DNA from 2 places in the Azonexus sp. MM2026_4 genome. Region 1 is predicted to be linked to the other one. Evidence: riboswitches for the same ligand, from Rfam matches in the RefSeq annotation. Region 1 holds a riboswitch; the other holds the start of a gene.
The links. Region 1 has a riboswitch for glycine ahead of gcvT (glycine cleavage system aminomethyltransferase GcvT). Riboswitches for the same ligand answer to the same signal wherever they lie in the genome.
Positions count from the first base shown of each region.

Region 2: it holds a riboswitch for glycine, as region 1 does, so the genes downstream of both, AC0KWY_RS04105 (trimeric intracellular cation channel family protein) here and gcvT (glycine cleavage system aminomethyltransferase GcvT) in region 1, are expected to answer to the same signal.

Region 1 covers NZ_CM148380.1:489,992-497,625, reverse strand. The annotation lists gene rluB (23S rRNA pseudouridine(2605) synthase RluB) at 1-101, opposite strand, end outside; gene scpB (SMC-Scp complex subunit ScpB) at 88-633, opposite strand; gene AC0KWY_RS02165 (segregation and condensation protein A) at 602-1,474, opposite strand; gene AC0KWY_RS02160 (tryptophan--tRNA ligase) at 1,518-2,720, opposite strand; gene AC0KWY_RS02155 (site-2 protease family protein) at 2,733-3,380, opposite strand; gene AC0KWY_RS02150 (L-threonylcarbamoyladenylate synthase) at 3,392-4,018, opposite strand; gene AC0KWY_RS02145 (3',5'-nucleoside bisphosphate phosphatase) at 4,022-4,861, opposite strand; glycine riboswitch at 4,972-5,060, shown strand; glycine riboswitch at 5,068-5,157, shown strand; gene gcvT (glycine cleavage system aminomethyltransferase GcvT) at 5,234-6,325, shown strand; gene gcvH (glycine cleavage system protein GcvH) at 6,346-6,732, shown strand; gene gcvP (aminomethyl-transferring glycine dehydrogenase) at 6,745-7,634, shown strand, end outside.
Region 2 covers NZ_CM148380.1:880,497-888,130, reverse strand. The annotation lists gene trhA (PAQR family membrane homeostasis protein TrhA) at 1-458, shown strand, start outside; gene AC0KWY_RS04120 (OsmC domain/YcaO domain-containing protein) at 536-2,749, shown strand; gene AC0KWY_RS04115 (IS30 family transposase) at 2,841-3,911, opposite strand; gene AC0KWY_RS04110 (hypothetical protein) at 3,962-5,056, opposite strand; glycine riboswitch at 5,289-5,383, shown strand; gene AC0KWY_RS04105 (trimeric intracellular cation channel family protein) at 5,538-6,206, shown strand; gene AC0KWY_RS04100 (error-prone DNA polymerase) at 6,265-7,634, shown strand, end outside.

The DNA.
Region 1 (7,634 bases):
GGCGGCTGGTTGCGCCCGGCACCACGACGCGGACGCGCGCCTGCCGGGGTCTCGTCGGCCCCGCCCGGGGCGCGGAAAGGAGTACGTTTATGGGTTTTCATGATTCAGCTCCAGTGTCTGGCTGATTTGCTCCAGCGGCGGCAGTTCGCTGACGCTACGCAGGCCCAGATCATCGAGAAATTTTTTGGTCGTGGCAAACAGCGCCGGTCGACCGGGGGTGTCGCGGTGGCCGACGACGTCGATCCAGCCACGCTCTTCAAGGGTTTTGACGACATTCGGGTTGACCGCGACGCCGCGGATCTCCTCGATGTCGCCACGCGTCACCGGTTGACGGTAGGCGATGATGGCCAGCGTCTCCAGCACGGCGCGCGAGTATTTCGGCGGCTTTTCCGGGTTCAACCGCTCGAGGTAGGGCAGGAATTCGGCGCGCGTCCGGAAACGCCAGCCGGACGCCAGTTGCACCAGCTCGACCGGGCGCTCGGCCCATTCGGCGCGAATCTGGTCGAGCAGCTTCCTGAGCGTTTCCGACGACAGCTCCTCGTCGAACAGCTTCTTCATGTCGTGCGTCGTCAGCGGCTCGCGGGTGGCGAGCAAAGCCGCTTCAAGCACTTTCTTGACCAGGCTCGCTGCCATCGCCCTCCTCCAGCATTGCCTCTTCCACCTCGCCGTCGCGCAGATTGACGTAGATCGGCGCAAAAGCCTCGGTCTGCGTGATGCGGATCAGCTTCTCCCGCCCCAGTTCGAGCATCGCCAGGAAATGCACGACTAGGCCGGGCGCCCCCATCGCCGGATCGAACAGCGTCTCGAACTGCACGAAACCGCCCTTTTCCTGCAAAGCCCGAAGGATGATGCCCATGTGCTCGCGCACCGACAACTCCTCGCGACTGATCTTGTGATTGCGTTTCAAGAGCGCCTGCCGGACGACCACCATCCAGGCGTCGCGCAGGTCGGCCGCCGACACTTCCGGCTGACGTTCGATCAGCGATTTCTCGACCAGCGTCTCGACCCAGAAGAACTCGCGCTCGGCCTGTGGCATCGCGTTCAGCCGCTGACCGGCAAGCTTCATCTGCTCGTATTCCATCAGACGGCGCACCAGTTCGGCACGCGGGTCCTCGGCCTCGTCATCGCCGGGCAGCTTGGGCCGCGGCAGCAGCATGCGCGACTTGATCTCGATCAGCATCGCCGCCATCACCAGATACTCGGCGGCAAGTTCGAGGTTGCTGGCGCGCATCGCCTCGACGTAATCGAGATACTGCCGGGTCAACGGCGCCATCGGAATGTCGAGGATATCGACGTTGGCCTTGCGGATCAGGTAGAGCAGCAGATCGAGCGGCCCCTCGAAGGCGTCGAGCATGATCTCGAGCGCATCCGGCGGGATGTAGAGGTCGAGCGGCAAGGTCTCGAGCGGCTCGCCGTAGATGCGGGCGACCGGTTCGAACAACGTCGCCTGCGGCAGATCGACCGCAAGATTCATGCGTTGACCGCCAGCCAGCGGATGCGGAACGACGCGCCGCCCATCAGTGATATTCCAGCCCCATCGCCTCGCGCACGTCGCGCATCGTCTCGCGCGCCAGTTCGCGCGCCTTCTCGCAACCGTCGGCGATGATGTTCTTGACCAGCACCGGGTCGTCGAGATACTGCTGGGCGCGCTCGCGCATCGGCGCCTGCTCGCGCAGGATGCCTTCGATCACCGGCTGCTTGCAGTCGATGCAGCCGATGCCGGCGGTACGGCAGCCTTGCGCCAGCGTCTCGCGCGTCGCCGCGTCGGTATACACCTGGTGCAGTTGCCAGACCGGGCAGCGTGCCGGATCGCCGGGATCGGTGCGACGCACGCGCTGGGTATCGGTCGGCATCGACTTGACCTTCTTGGCCACCGATTCCTCGGACTCACGCATGGTGATCGTGTTGTTGTACGACTTCGACATCTTCTGCCCGTCGAGCCCCGGCATCTTCGATTCTTCGGTCAGCAGGTAGCCCGGCTCAACCAGGATCATCTTGCCGGTGCCTTCCAGGAAACCGAACAGGCGTTCGCGGTCGATCGCCGACAGGTGCTGGATTTCGTTGAGCATCGCCTTGCCCTGCTCGAGCGCTTCCTTGTCGCCTTCCTGCTGGAAGCGCGTGCGCAATTCCTCGTAGAGGCGGGCCTTCTTGCCGCCCAGCTTCTTGACCGCGTCGCGCGCCTTGTCCTCGAAACCCGGTTCGCGGCCGTACATGTGGTTGAAGCGGCGCGCCAGTTCGCGGGTGAATTCGACGTGCGGAATCTGGTCCTCGCCGACCGGCACCTTGTCGGCGCGGTAGATCAGGATGTCGGCGCTCATCAGCAGCGGATAGCCGAGGAAACCGTAGGTCGTCAGGTCCTTGCCGGCCAGCTTTTCCTGCTGGTCCTTGTAGGTCGGCACCCGCTCGAGCCAGCCGAGCGGCGTCATCATCGACATCAGCAGATGCAGTTCGGCGTGCTCGGGCACCCGCGACTGGATGAACAGCGTCGCCTGATTGGGATCGACGCCAGCCGCCAGCCAGTCGATGACCATGTCCCAGGTCGCCTTCTCGATGCTCTGCGGGTTGTCGTAGTTGGTGGTCAGCGCGTGCCAGTCGGCGACGAAGAAAAGACAGGGATATTCGTGCTGCAGGCGGACCCAGTTCTTGAGGACGCCGTGGTAATGGCCGAGATGCAGCGCCCCGGTGGGACGCATGCCGGAAAGGACACGTTCTGCGTACATAGCGGTTGTCGTTTAGTAAAGACCGAAAAGGAATTCGATGGCGTGCGCCGTGAAGAGCACCAGAGGATTCATGATGTCGCCGAGGATACCGGTGAACAACAGGAGCAGCAAAATCGGGAAACCCCACGGCTCGATGCGCGAGAACTGCCAGGCCAGCCGGTGCGGCAGCAGGCTGACGGCGATCCGCCCGCCGTCGAGCGGCGGCAGCGGCAGCAGGTTGAGGACCATCAACACGCAGTTGATGATGATGCCGACCTCGGCCATGCGCGCCAGCGGCACCGCAAAGAAATCCGGCACCTGCCACGACAGCTTGAACATCAGCGCCCAGAAGCAGGCCATCACCAGGTTGGCGGCCGGCCCGGCAGCGGCGACCCAGAGCATGTCCTTCTTCGGCTGGCGCAGGCGGGTGAAATCGACCGGCACCGGCTTGGCGTAGCCGAACATGAAGTTCCCCGCCGAGAACAGCAGGATCGCCAGCGGAATCAGCACGGTGCCGACCGGGTCGATGTGACGCAGCGGATTGAGGCTGATGCGACCGAGCTGCCAGGCGGTCGGGTCGCCGAAATGGCGGGCCGCGTAACCGTGCGCCGCTTCATGCAGGGTGATCGCGAAGACCACCGGCAAGGCAGCGATGGCGATGGTCTGGATCAGCGCATTGATGTCGAGCATGTTCACTCCAGCCCAAAGGGCGCCAGCGGCCCGCGCCCGGCACGGATCAGCTCGGGAAAAGCACCGGTCAGGTTGACGACGCTGGTCGGCTCGATGCCGCAAGGGCCGCTGTCGAGGATCAGTTCGATCTGCTCGTCGAGCCGATCCTGGATTTCCCAACCTTCGGTCAGCGGCGCGTCGTCGCCGGGCAACTGCAAGGTGGTCGTCAGCAGGGGCTCGTTCAATTCCTCGAGCAGCGCCAGCGTCACCGGGTGGGCCGGCACCCGCAGGCCGATCGTCTTGCGCTTCGGATGCAACACGCGACGCGGCAACTCCTTGCTGCCTTCGAGAATGAACACGTAACAACCGGGCGTGGTCGCCTTGAGCAGACGGTACTGCGCGTTATCGACGCGAGCGTAGGTGGCGATCTCGGAAAGATCGCGCACCATCAAGGTCAGGTGATGACGATCGTCCATCTGCCGGATCAGGCGGATGCGATCCATCGCCTCCTTGTCGCCGAGATGGCAAGCCAGCGCGTACGAAGAATCGGTCGGCACGGCGACGATCGCACCATTGCGGATGAATTCCGCGGCCTGGACGAGCAGGCGCGGTTGCGGGGAATCAGGATGGATATTGACGACGCGGGCCATGGTTCAGTCGAAAAGACGCCACACCGGCTTGAGGTCCGGCGGCAGTTGAAAAGCCCGGCCGAGCTCGACATGACTTTCTTCCGGGCCATGAAAATCCGAGCCGCGCGAGGCGTGAAAGGCATAGTGCCGCGCCAGACGCGCGAAATGCAGAACATGGTCGGGTGAATGGCTGCCGCTCGAGACCTCGATCGCCTGACCGCCGAGATCCTTGAACTCGTCGAGAAACTTGCGCATGTCGCCACCCGACATCTTGTAACGCCCGGGATGCGCCACCACGGCGACGCCGCCGGCGGCACGAATCCAGCTCACCGCATCGACCAGCGTCGCCCAGCGGTGATCGACGTAGCCCGGCTTGCCCGGCGTCAGGTAATGCAGGAAGACCCCGGCAATGTCGCGGGCAATGCCGATCGACACCAGGTAACGGGCAAAATGGGCGCGCGAGATCAGGTCCGGATTGGTCACATAACCGAGCGCGCCTTCATAGACGCCGGGGATGCCGATTGCCGCCAGTGCCTCGCCCATCCGTCGGGCGCGTTCGACACGGCCGCTGCGCAGGCCTTCGAGGCCGCCGACGAGATCCGGGTGGACAGGGTCGAAGGCCAAGCCGACGATATGGATCGGCTTTTCCCGCCATTCGATCGAAATTTCCACACCATTGACGAAGCCCATGCCGGCCGCCGCCGCCGCTTCGGCGGCCTCGGCCAGGCCGCCGATGTCGTCGTGATCGGTCAGCGCCCAGCAATCGACACCGTTCGCCGCCGCCCGGCGGGCGACCTCCGCTGGCGGCAACAGGCCGTCGGAAACCGAGGAATGGCAATGGAAATCGAAATTGGCTGGGGTCACGGAAATCGGCAAAAAAGCAAACCGGGAGTTTATCACGAAGGCGGGAGTCGGCCGCCGTCCCTGGTGCGGCGCAACAAGTTGCTTGGACATCGATGTCCGGCTATAGTGCCAACCGTTCCACGGGAGAGCGCAGCACAGGCTGCCGCCGAAGGCGCAATTTCACCCGAAAACGCTCAGGCAAAAGGACCGCGGAACCAGTGGCAGGCCACTGAAACTCTGGAGAGCGATGACGGCCTACCCGGCTGCCATCCACCGATGGGGCAAATCTCTCAGGTATCGAGGACAGAGGGGTGAAACGCAAGATTCGTTCTTTCGTTTCACCCCTTTTCCGTTTCCAGAAACGGCTTTAACAAAAGCCAGCAAAGGATTGATATGCTGAAGAAAACAGTACTCAACGCCGCCCACCGCGCGCTTGGCGCCCGGATGGTCGATTTCGGCGGCTGGGACATGCCGGTCAACTACGGTTCGCAGATCGAGGAACACCACGCCGTGCGCAACGACTGCGGCATGTTCGACGTCTCGCACATGTGCCCGGTCGATCTGGTCGGCGCCGATTGCCGCCCTTTCCTCTCCCGCCTGGTCGCCAACGACGTCGCCAAGCTGACGGTTTCCGGCAAGGCGCTCTACGCTGCCATGTTGAACGATGCCGGCGGCGTCATCGACGACCTGATCATCTATTTCCTGACCGACACGCGTTTCCGCATCGTCGTCAATGCCGGCACCGCCGACAAGGACCTCGCCTGGATGCAGGCCAAGGCGGCCGAATGGCAGCTGGACGTGAGCATCACGCCGCGCCGCGACGGCGACAACGCGCTCGGCATCATCGCCGTGCAGGGCCCGAACGCCCGCACCAAGGTCTGGCAGGTGCTGCCCCAGGCCAAGGCCGCAACCGAAGGCCTGAAGCCCTTCTTCGCCGCCGAGGTCGACCAGTACTTCATCGCCAGCACCGGTTACACCGGCGAAGACGGTTACGAGATCATGCTGCCGGCCGACGAAGCCGAAACCATCTGGACCGCCCTCAAGGATGCGGGCGTCGCCCCCTGCGGTCTCGGCGCCCGCGACACGCTGCGCCTGGAAGCCGGCATGAACCTCTACGGCCAGGACATGGACGAGAGCGTCTCGCCGCTCGACGCCGGCCTGGCGTGGACCGTCGCCATGAAGGACGAACGCGACTTCGTCGGCCGTGCCGCACTGGCCACCAACGGTCAGCAGAAGCAGTTTCTCGGCTTGGTTTTGCTCGACAAGGGCGTACTGCGCGGCCACCAGAAAGTCATTACCAAACAAGGCGATGGTGAGATTACCTCAGGCAGTTTCTCACCAACGCTGCAGCAGTCCATCGCCCTTGCACGGCTGCCGCTCGGCGTTACCGTCGGCGACGAAGTCGAGGTCGACATCCGCGGCAAACTGCTCAAGGCCAAGGTCACCAAACCCGTTTTTGCCCGCAACGGCAAGACAGTTCAATAACCCCCATTCAGGAGAAAACCATGTCCAACGTCCCGTCCAACCTCAAGTATGCCGCCTCCCACGAATGGGTCCTGAAGAACGAAGACGGCTCCGTCACCGTCGGCATCACCGACCATGCGCAGGAAGCGCTGGGCGACCTGGTCTTCGTCGAACTGCCGGAAGTCGGCGCCCATTTCGCCAAGGAACAGGAAATCGCCGTCGTCGAATCGGTCAAGGCCGCCGCTGACGTCTATGCGCCGCTCGCCGGCACCGTCACCGAAGTCAACCAGGCCGCTGCCGACGCGCCGGAATCGGTGAACCAGGACGCCTACACCGCCTGGCTGTTCAAGATGACGCCGGACAACCTGGCCGACGTCGACGCGCTGCTCGACGCCGCCGCCTACCAGGCCGTCGCCGACGCCGCCTGAGAAGGACCGCCCATGCCGCTCAACCAAACGCTCTCTGTGCTTGAACAGCACGACGAGTTCATCGACCGTCACATCGGCCCCTGCGCTGCCGAGACTGACGAAATGCTGGCCGCCATCGGCGCCGCCAGCCTCGACCAGCTGATCGCCCAGACGGTGCCGGCGGCGATCCGTCTGCCGGCCGATCTGCCCTTGCCGGCGCCGCGCCGCGAACACGAGGCGCTCGCCGACCTGAAGGCGATCGCCGGCAAGAACACCATCGCCAAGTCCTGCCTCGGCATGGGCTACTACGACACGCTGACGCCCAAGGTGATCCTGCGTAACGTCATGGAAAACCCCGGCTGGTACACCGCCTACACGCCCTACCAGGCGGAAATCGCCCAGGGCCGCCTGGAAGCGCTGATGAACTTCCAGCAGATGGTGATCGACCTGACCGGCCTGGAGATCGCCAACGCCTCGCTGCTCGACGAAGCGACCGCCGCCGCCGAAGCGATGACGATGGCGCGCCGCGTCTCCAAATCGAAGTCGAACCGCTTCCTGGTCGACGCCGCCTGCTTCCCGCAGACCATTGACGTCGTCCGCACACGCGCCGGCTATTTCGGTTTCGAGGTCGTCGTCGCTGCCGCCGAAGCGGCGGACGGCGAATTCTTCGGCGCCCTGCTCCAGTATCCCGACGACAACGGCGAAGTGCGCGACCGCAGCGCCCTGATCGCCAGCCTCAAGGCCCGCGGCGCCACCGTCGCCGTCGCCTGCGACCTGATGGCGCTGGTGCTGCTCAAGCCGCCGGGCGCCATGGGCGCCGACATCGCGCTCGGTTCGAGCCAGCGTTTCGGCATCCCGATGGGTTTCGGCGGCCCGCACGCCGCCTTCTTCGCCACCCGCGAAGCCTTCGTCCGCTCGATGCC
Region 2 (7,634 bases), 390 kb from region 1:
CCTCGACGCTCTACCACGCCTTCCCGGCGGGCAAGCTGAAACGCCTGTTCCAGAAGCTGGATCACGGCGCCATCTACTGCTTCATTGCCGGCAGCTACACCCCGTTCGCGCTGGGCGCCCTGGCCGGTTCCTGGGGATGGACGCTGTTCGGCCTGGTCTGGTCGATGGCCGCCGCCGGCGTCGCCCTGAAGGCATTCAACCGGCTCTCCCATCCCTGGCTGTCCACCGGCTTGTATCTGGCCATGGGCTGGCTGGTGCTGATCGCGGCGGTGCCGCTGGTCGAGCACGTCTCGCTGCCCGGCGTCATCCTGCTCGTCGCCGGTGGCGTCGCCTACACCGCCGGTGTCGTCTTCTTCATGCTCGATTCCCGTGTCCGCTACGCACATGCCGTATGGCACGGTTTCGTCGCAACGGGCACCGGCTGCCACTTCTTCGCGGTGCTGCATTACGCGGCCTGAGCGGCTTCACCTCGTACCCGGCCGCCGGGAAACCCGGATAATGGCGGCCAATTCGTTTTGAACGCTGGGACGCCCGCATGGAAATCAAGGTCAATTTTCTCGACAAGCTTCGTCAGGAAGCCAAATTCGACGACTTCACGGTGATCGCCGACCAGTCGATCCGCTACAAGGGCGACGGCTCGGCGCCGGGGCCGTTCGACTACTTCCTCGCCTCGTCGGCCTTGTGCGCGGCCTACTTCGTCAAGCTCTACTGCGACACGCGCAACATCCCGACCGAGCACATCCGCCTGTCGCAGAACAATATCGTCGATCCGGAAAACCGCTACAAGCAGACCTTCAAGATCCAGGTCGAGCTGCCGCCGGACATTTCGGCCAAGGACCGGCTGGGCATTTTGCGCTCCATCGACCGGTGCACCGTCAAGAAGGTCGTGCAGACCGGCCCCGAGTTCGTCATCGAGGAAGTCGAGAATCTGGACGCCGACGCGCAGGCGCTGTTGACCGTCAGCGCGGACGCCGACACGCAGACCTTCATCGCCGGCAAGGACCTGCCGCTGGAACAGACCATCGCCAACATGTCCGGCCTGCTCGCCGGGCTGGGTATCAAGATCGAGATCGCCTCCTGGCGCAACCTGGTGCCCAACGTCTGGTCGCTGCACATCCGCGACGCGCATTCGCCGATGTGCTTCACCAACGGTAAGGGCGCCAGCAAGGAAAGCGCGCTGGCGTCCGCCCTGGGCGAATACATCGAGCGCCTGAGCTGCAACCATTTCTACAACGACCAGTACTGGGGCGAAGAATTCGCCAACGCGCCCTTCGTGCATTACCCGAACGAGCGCTGGTTCAAGCCGGGCAAGAAGGATGCGCTGCCCAAGGGCCTGCTCGACGACTACACGCTGGAAATCTACAACCCGGACGGCGAGCTGCGCGCCTCGCACCTGTTCGACACCAACTCCGGCAATACCGAACGCGGCGTCTGCGCGCTGCCCTACGTGCGCCAGTCGGACGGCGAGACGGTGTTTTTCCCGACCAACCTGATCGACAACCTGTTTCTCAGCAACGGCATGAGCGCCGGCAACACGCTGGCCGAAGCGCAGGTGCAGTGTCTGTCGGAAATCTTCGAGCGGGCCGTCAAACGCGAAATCCTCGAAGGCGAAATCGCGCTACCCGACGTGCCGGCCGAAGTGCTGGCCAAATATCCGGGCATCGTCGCCGGCATCGAGGAACTGGAGAAGCAGGGTTTCCCGGTGCTGGTCAAGGACGCCTCGCTCGGCGGCCAGTTCCCGGTGATGTGCGTGACCCTGATGAACCCGCGCACCGGCGGCGTCTTCGCCTCCTTCGGCGCGCATCCGAGCCTGCAAGTCGCGCTCGAACGCAGCCTCACCGAACTGCTGCAGGGGCGCAGCTTTGAAGGCCTGAACGACCTGCCGCGGCCGACCTTCGAGAGCAACGCCGTCACCGAGCCGAACAACTTCGTCGAGCATTTCATCGATTCGAGCGGCGTCGTGTCGTGGCGCTTCTTCAGCGCGAAGGCGGATTACGATTTCGTCGAATGGGACTTCTCGGGCCAGGGCGAGAATTCCAACGCCGATGAAGCCGCCACGCTGTTCGGCATCCTCGCCGAAATGGGCAAGGAGGTTTACGTCGCCGTCTACGACCAGTTGGGCGGCAGTTTCCACACTAAGGCCTGCCGCATCCTGGTGCCCGGTTACTCGGAAATCTACCCGGTCGACGACCTGATCTGGGACAACACCAACAAGGCGCTGGCCTTCCGTGAAGACATCCTCAACCTGCACCGCCTCGACGACGCCGGCCTGGAAGCCCTGCTGGAGCGCCTGGAAGAGAGCGAGCTCGACGACTACACCGACATCATCACGCTGATCGGCGTCGAATTCGACGAGAACACGGACTGGGGCCAGCTGACCATCCTCGAACTCAAGCTGCTGATCAACCTCGCGCTGCAGGATTTCGAAGCGGCCAAGGAACAGGTCGAGGCCTACCTGCAGTACAACGAAAACACCGCCGAGCGCGGCCTGTTCTACCAGGCGGTCAATGTGGTGCTGGAAGTGCTGCTTGACGACGAACTGGAACTGGAAGACTACGAGCCCAACTTCCGCCGCATGTTCGGCAACGAGCGCATGGACGCCGTGCTCGGCTCAGTCGATGGCAGCATCCGCTTCCACGGTCTAACGCCGACCAGCATGCAGCTGGAAGGCCTCGACCGTCACCAACGCCTGCTCGACAGCTACCGCAAGGCGCACGCGGCGCGGGCGAAGGCGGCGGGAGTAGGCTGATCGCCGGGAGTGGACGGCTCGGGGGCGCTTGAGGCTTGAGATCCGCAAAAGACCGGTAGCGACCGAGGTTGTGTGGAAACGCCCGGCGGTTTCAAAGACCGAGTGCAACATTTGGAATCAGCCCTGCTTTGTCCATGAAGATGTTATCGAAGAACACCTCGGCGGGAGAGCGCCACCCCAGGGTTTTTCTCGGCCGCATATTGAGTTCCCAGGCCATGTGATCGAGTTCGCGCTGGGAGTGGACACTCAGGTCAGTGCCCTTCGGCAAATATTGGCGCAGCAAACCATTGGTGTGCTCATTGATGCCACGTTGCCACGGGCTGTGAGGATCACAAAAGTAAATTTTCAGGCCGGTGTTCTCGGCCAGCTTCTTGTGCAGCGCCATCTCCTTGCCTTGGTCATAGGTGAGGGTCTGTCGGATCTCAGGCGGCAGCCCGCTGAAGGCCTGCGTGAATCCGTTGAGCGCATCGATCGCCGTACTGCCGTCGAGCTTGACCAGCATGGCAAACAGCGACTTGCGGCACACCAGGGTGCCGACAGCCGAAGCGTTGGCCTTGCCCTTGATCAGGTCGCCCTCCCAGTGGCCAGGCAGCAAGCGGTCGCTGGCCTCGGGCGGGCGTACGTGGATGCTCAGCATGTCCTGCAGCGATCCCCGCCGATCTTTGCCTCGCGTGCGAGGCTTGCGTGCGCCTCGCCCCTGGCGCAGCAGGACGACCAGTTCGCGGCGAAGATCGCCCTTGGGCATGGCATAGATCGCGGTGTAGATGGTTTCGTGGGAGGCTTGCAATTGGGGCTGCTCAGGGTGGCGTTGCTTGAGTTTGGCAGCAATCTGCTCGGGCGAGAGCTTGCGTTCCAGCAACGCCCTGACCTCGGCCCACAAGGCGCCTTGGCGGTGGAGCTTGCGCACCGGCCAGGCCGCACGTCGCACCCGCCGGGCTCGCTTGCCGGCGCGGTTTGCATCGTAGCCGCCAGCCACTCGGGGGCGTCCCATGACGCATTGCTCCTCTTCGCTCTGGTAGCCGTTGCGGCGAAGTTCTCTCGTGATGGTGCTGGGCGATCTGCCAAGCACCTTGGCTATCGCCCGCGCACTACTGGCCTGCTCCTTCATCGCCATTACCACGCCGCGTTCTTCCGCACTCAATTGTTGATACGTTCTCGTCATGCAACTCCTCCGGTTATGAAGTGTTGCACTTGGGATTTGAAACCGCCCCCCTAAATGTTGGCCCGACTTCTCACATAGTCGATGCACTTCAGCGTTGGTACAACGCGATTCAGGTCTTTTGGCAAATGAGCGATCTGGGCGAAGAACTCCTCGCACAAGGCTTCCAGCCGAGGGTTTTTCGCCAGATAGGCGGTCACAATGTGATCTGAACCGCTACTGAAACTGGTGAAAAAAACCGAGTCAGTAACCGGGTCCGGATTGAGGATTTGATCCAGGCCGCTGATCGTTTTGTATTGTTCCAAGATTGGTAGCAAGCGGGTCTGTAACTTCCCGAGAAGGTGTTCGATCACCCCGTCGATTTCTGAGTAACTGCGCACGACATAACCCTTGTCGGTTCCCTGGAAGGGACCGATCTCGTCCATCCATTTGGGTTGGCCTGCAGAGGTCGTAAAAGACAGCTTCACTTGATCAGGAGGCTTGTCTGGCCAGGCAATCGAGGAAACAAGGTTGGTGACCTCGTGAAAGCGACTTTCGACATTCAGGCAGAAGGGCACATTGAGAGGCCACATGTCGGTGCTGCCGATGTACAGCACATGCCATCCGTTGGGAAAAACGGCTTTGAAACTGCGATCGCTTTTTCTTGCCTTGAAGCCATGTTCGGCGAGAAAAGGGGTCAGGCGCTCGAAGACGATTTTTTCCAGGGCGGCACGCTTTGGCACGTCATCGTAATTTTTTTCCGCCCGCGAAGTCGGCGGCGTAGCCACCGTCAGACGCTGACCATTGGCCAGATAGACGACACCTTCCTGCGCGTCCATGACATTGAGTCCGAACAGGCGTGCCTGTCCGACCACAAACGGCAAGACGGCATCCAGCATTTCCGGATTGACCCCCAGTGCAAAGACCGCGGCGTCGGTCTTGCCGTCGAGTGGCCCGTCGCTCCAGGCCCATTCGGATTCCGGTATCTCTTCGGCCCGGGGCGAGCAGATGCAGGGGTAGCGTAGCGTCAGCCGCAGTGCCAGAAGACGAAATTTCTTGTGCTGCGCCGTTCGCTGCTGCAATTGATCGAGCTGCCGCGAGGCTGCTTCGAGAGTGGCAGGCACCGGAAGGTTTGCTGGTGTTTCCCAAACTTGAAGCACATAACTCATCGACTTGCTCTTTCAAGAAAATGGCCTGATCGCACATCAGGCCATGCCAGTCCCTGATGCCGCCAAAGCTGCTGCGAATAATTCGACAGCATACCTCGCGAGCCACCCGCTGGCTCTTTTTGGAGAGAGCTTGTAGCCGGAGGCGGAAGTCGGCCTCAAGCAAATTCAGCCGTTTCAAATCCCAGACGACCGCGCGCTGATTGACAGGCATCCCCAGCGCTGCCGATAATCCGGCCCCTCTGCAGGAGAGAGAGCGCTGGTTCGCCAGGCTCCGCCGAAGGCGCAAACTCCCATAATCGCTCAGGCATGCCGAACTGCAGACATGATTCGCCGGCTGGAGAGAAGTCGCGAGCGCGCCGCGCCCGCCGACTCACCGAAGGGGCAGGCTCTTGCGGGCCGAAACTCTCAGGTAAAAGGACAGGGGGAGAGGCGTCGCGGAAACACCCGTTGGGAGTTTCCGCTTTTTGACGGAATCCTCCCGATGTTCGACAGTCTCGCCCTCGTTTTTCAACCGCTCGCCAGCAAGCAGTTCGACCTCTTGCTGGTTGTCTACCTGGTCGCCATCGCCGCCGAGGCGATGTCCGGCGCGCTCGCCGCCGGCCGTCGCGACATGGATTTCTTCGGCGTTGCCGTCATCGCCTTCGTCACCGCGCTGGGCGGCGGCACGATCCGCGACGTCGTGCTCGGCCATTACCCGATCGGCTGGACCCAGCATCCCGAGTATGTCTACCTGGTCATCCTGGCGGGGCTGGCGACGACGCTGATCGCCCGCTTCATGCACCACATGAAGCGCCTCTTCCTGATGCTCGACGCGCTCGGCCTGGTCGCTTTCTCGCTGATCGGCTGCAGCGTCGCGCTACAGCTCGATTACCCGGTAGTGGTCGTGATCATGGCCGGCATGCTGACCGGGATTTCCGGCGGCGTGCTGCGCGACGTGCTGTGCAACCAGGTGCCGGTGGTCTTCTGCCGCGAGCTTTACGCCAGCGTTTCGCTGTTCGTCTGCGTGCTCTTCCTGGTGCTGCGCGGGCTCGGCTGGGACAGCGACCTGATCACGCTGATCTGTTTCGGCGCCGGTTTCGCCTTCCGCATGCTGGCGCTGCGCTTCGCCTGGAAGCTGCCGACCTTTTCCTACCAGCCGCGCTGGGACTGAAACGCGGGGTGGGCTAAAATGACTGTATGAAAATACAGTTGTTTGCCAGAGGCCCGCATTGACCGTCCCGTCCGCGCTCCCCGACTACGCCGAGCTGCACTGCCTGTCCAACTTCAGCTTCCTGCGTGGTGCTTCGCATCCGGAGGAGCTGGCGGCGCAGGCGGTGGCGCAGGGCTACGCGGCGCTGGCGCTGACCGACGAGTGCTCGCTGGCCGGCGTGGTGCGCGTGCATCAGGCGTTCCGGGCCCAAGGCGGGGCGACGCGTCTCATCATCGGCAGCGAGATGAGCACGGTCGACGGCCTGAAACTGGTCTTTCTGGCGCAGAACCGGGAGGGTTACGGCAACCTCTCGGCGCTGATCACGCTCGCCCGGCGGCGGGCGGAGAAGGGCGCCTATACCTTGCAGCGCCACGACCTGAACGCCATCTCACCGAATGGCGCGCTGCCTGATTGCCTGGTGCTGTGGGTGCCCGAGGCGACGCCTTCGGTCGCCGACGGGCGCTGGTTGGCCGAACGCTTTCCCGGACGTTGCTGGATCGCCGTCGAACTGCACGCCGGGCCGGACGACGCGGCCAGGCTCGCGGAACTGCAGGCGCTCGCTGCCGCCTGCGGCCTGCCGCTGGTGGCGGCGGGCGACGTGCACATGCACGTGCGGGCGCGGCGGCCGGTGCAGGACGTGCTGACCGCGCTGCGCCTGAAGACCTCGGTGTTCGAGGCCGGCCACGCGCTGTTCCCGAACGGCGAGCGCCACCTGCGTTCGCGTCTGCGGCTGGCGCGGCTCTATCCGCCCGAACTGCTGGCCGAGACGCTGCGTATCGCGGCCTTGTGCACGTTCTCGCTCGACGAGTTGCGCTACGAATATCCGGAGGAAATCGTCCCCGCTGGCCACACGCCAATCTCCTGGCTGCGCCACGAGACCGAGGCCGGACTGCGCCGACGCTACCCGGCGGGCGTGCCGGCGGCGGTGCGCGAGCGCATTGAGCACGAACTGCGGCTGATCGCCGAGCTGAGTTACGAAGCCTATTTCCTGACCGTCTACGACATCGTCTGTTTCGCCCGCGGCGCTGGCATCCTCTGCCAGGGGCGCGGTTCGGCGGCGAATTCGACGGTCTGTTTCGCGCTCGGCGTCACCGAGGTCGACCCGGCGCGTTCGGCGATGCTGTTCGAGCGCTTCGTCTCGAAAGAGCGCGGCGAGCCGCCCGATATCGACGTCGATTTCGAGCACGAGCGGCGCGCCGAGGTCATCGCCTACATCTACGGCAAGTACGGCCGCGAGCGCACGGCGCTGGCCGCCGCCGTCATCACCTACCGGACCAAGGGCGCGCTGCGCGACGCCGGCCGCGCGCTCGGCTTCGACATCGCCCGCATCGACGCGCTGACCGCTTCGCTCGCCTGGTGGGACAAACGCGAACAGATGCCGGAACGCTT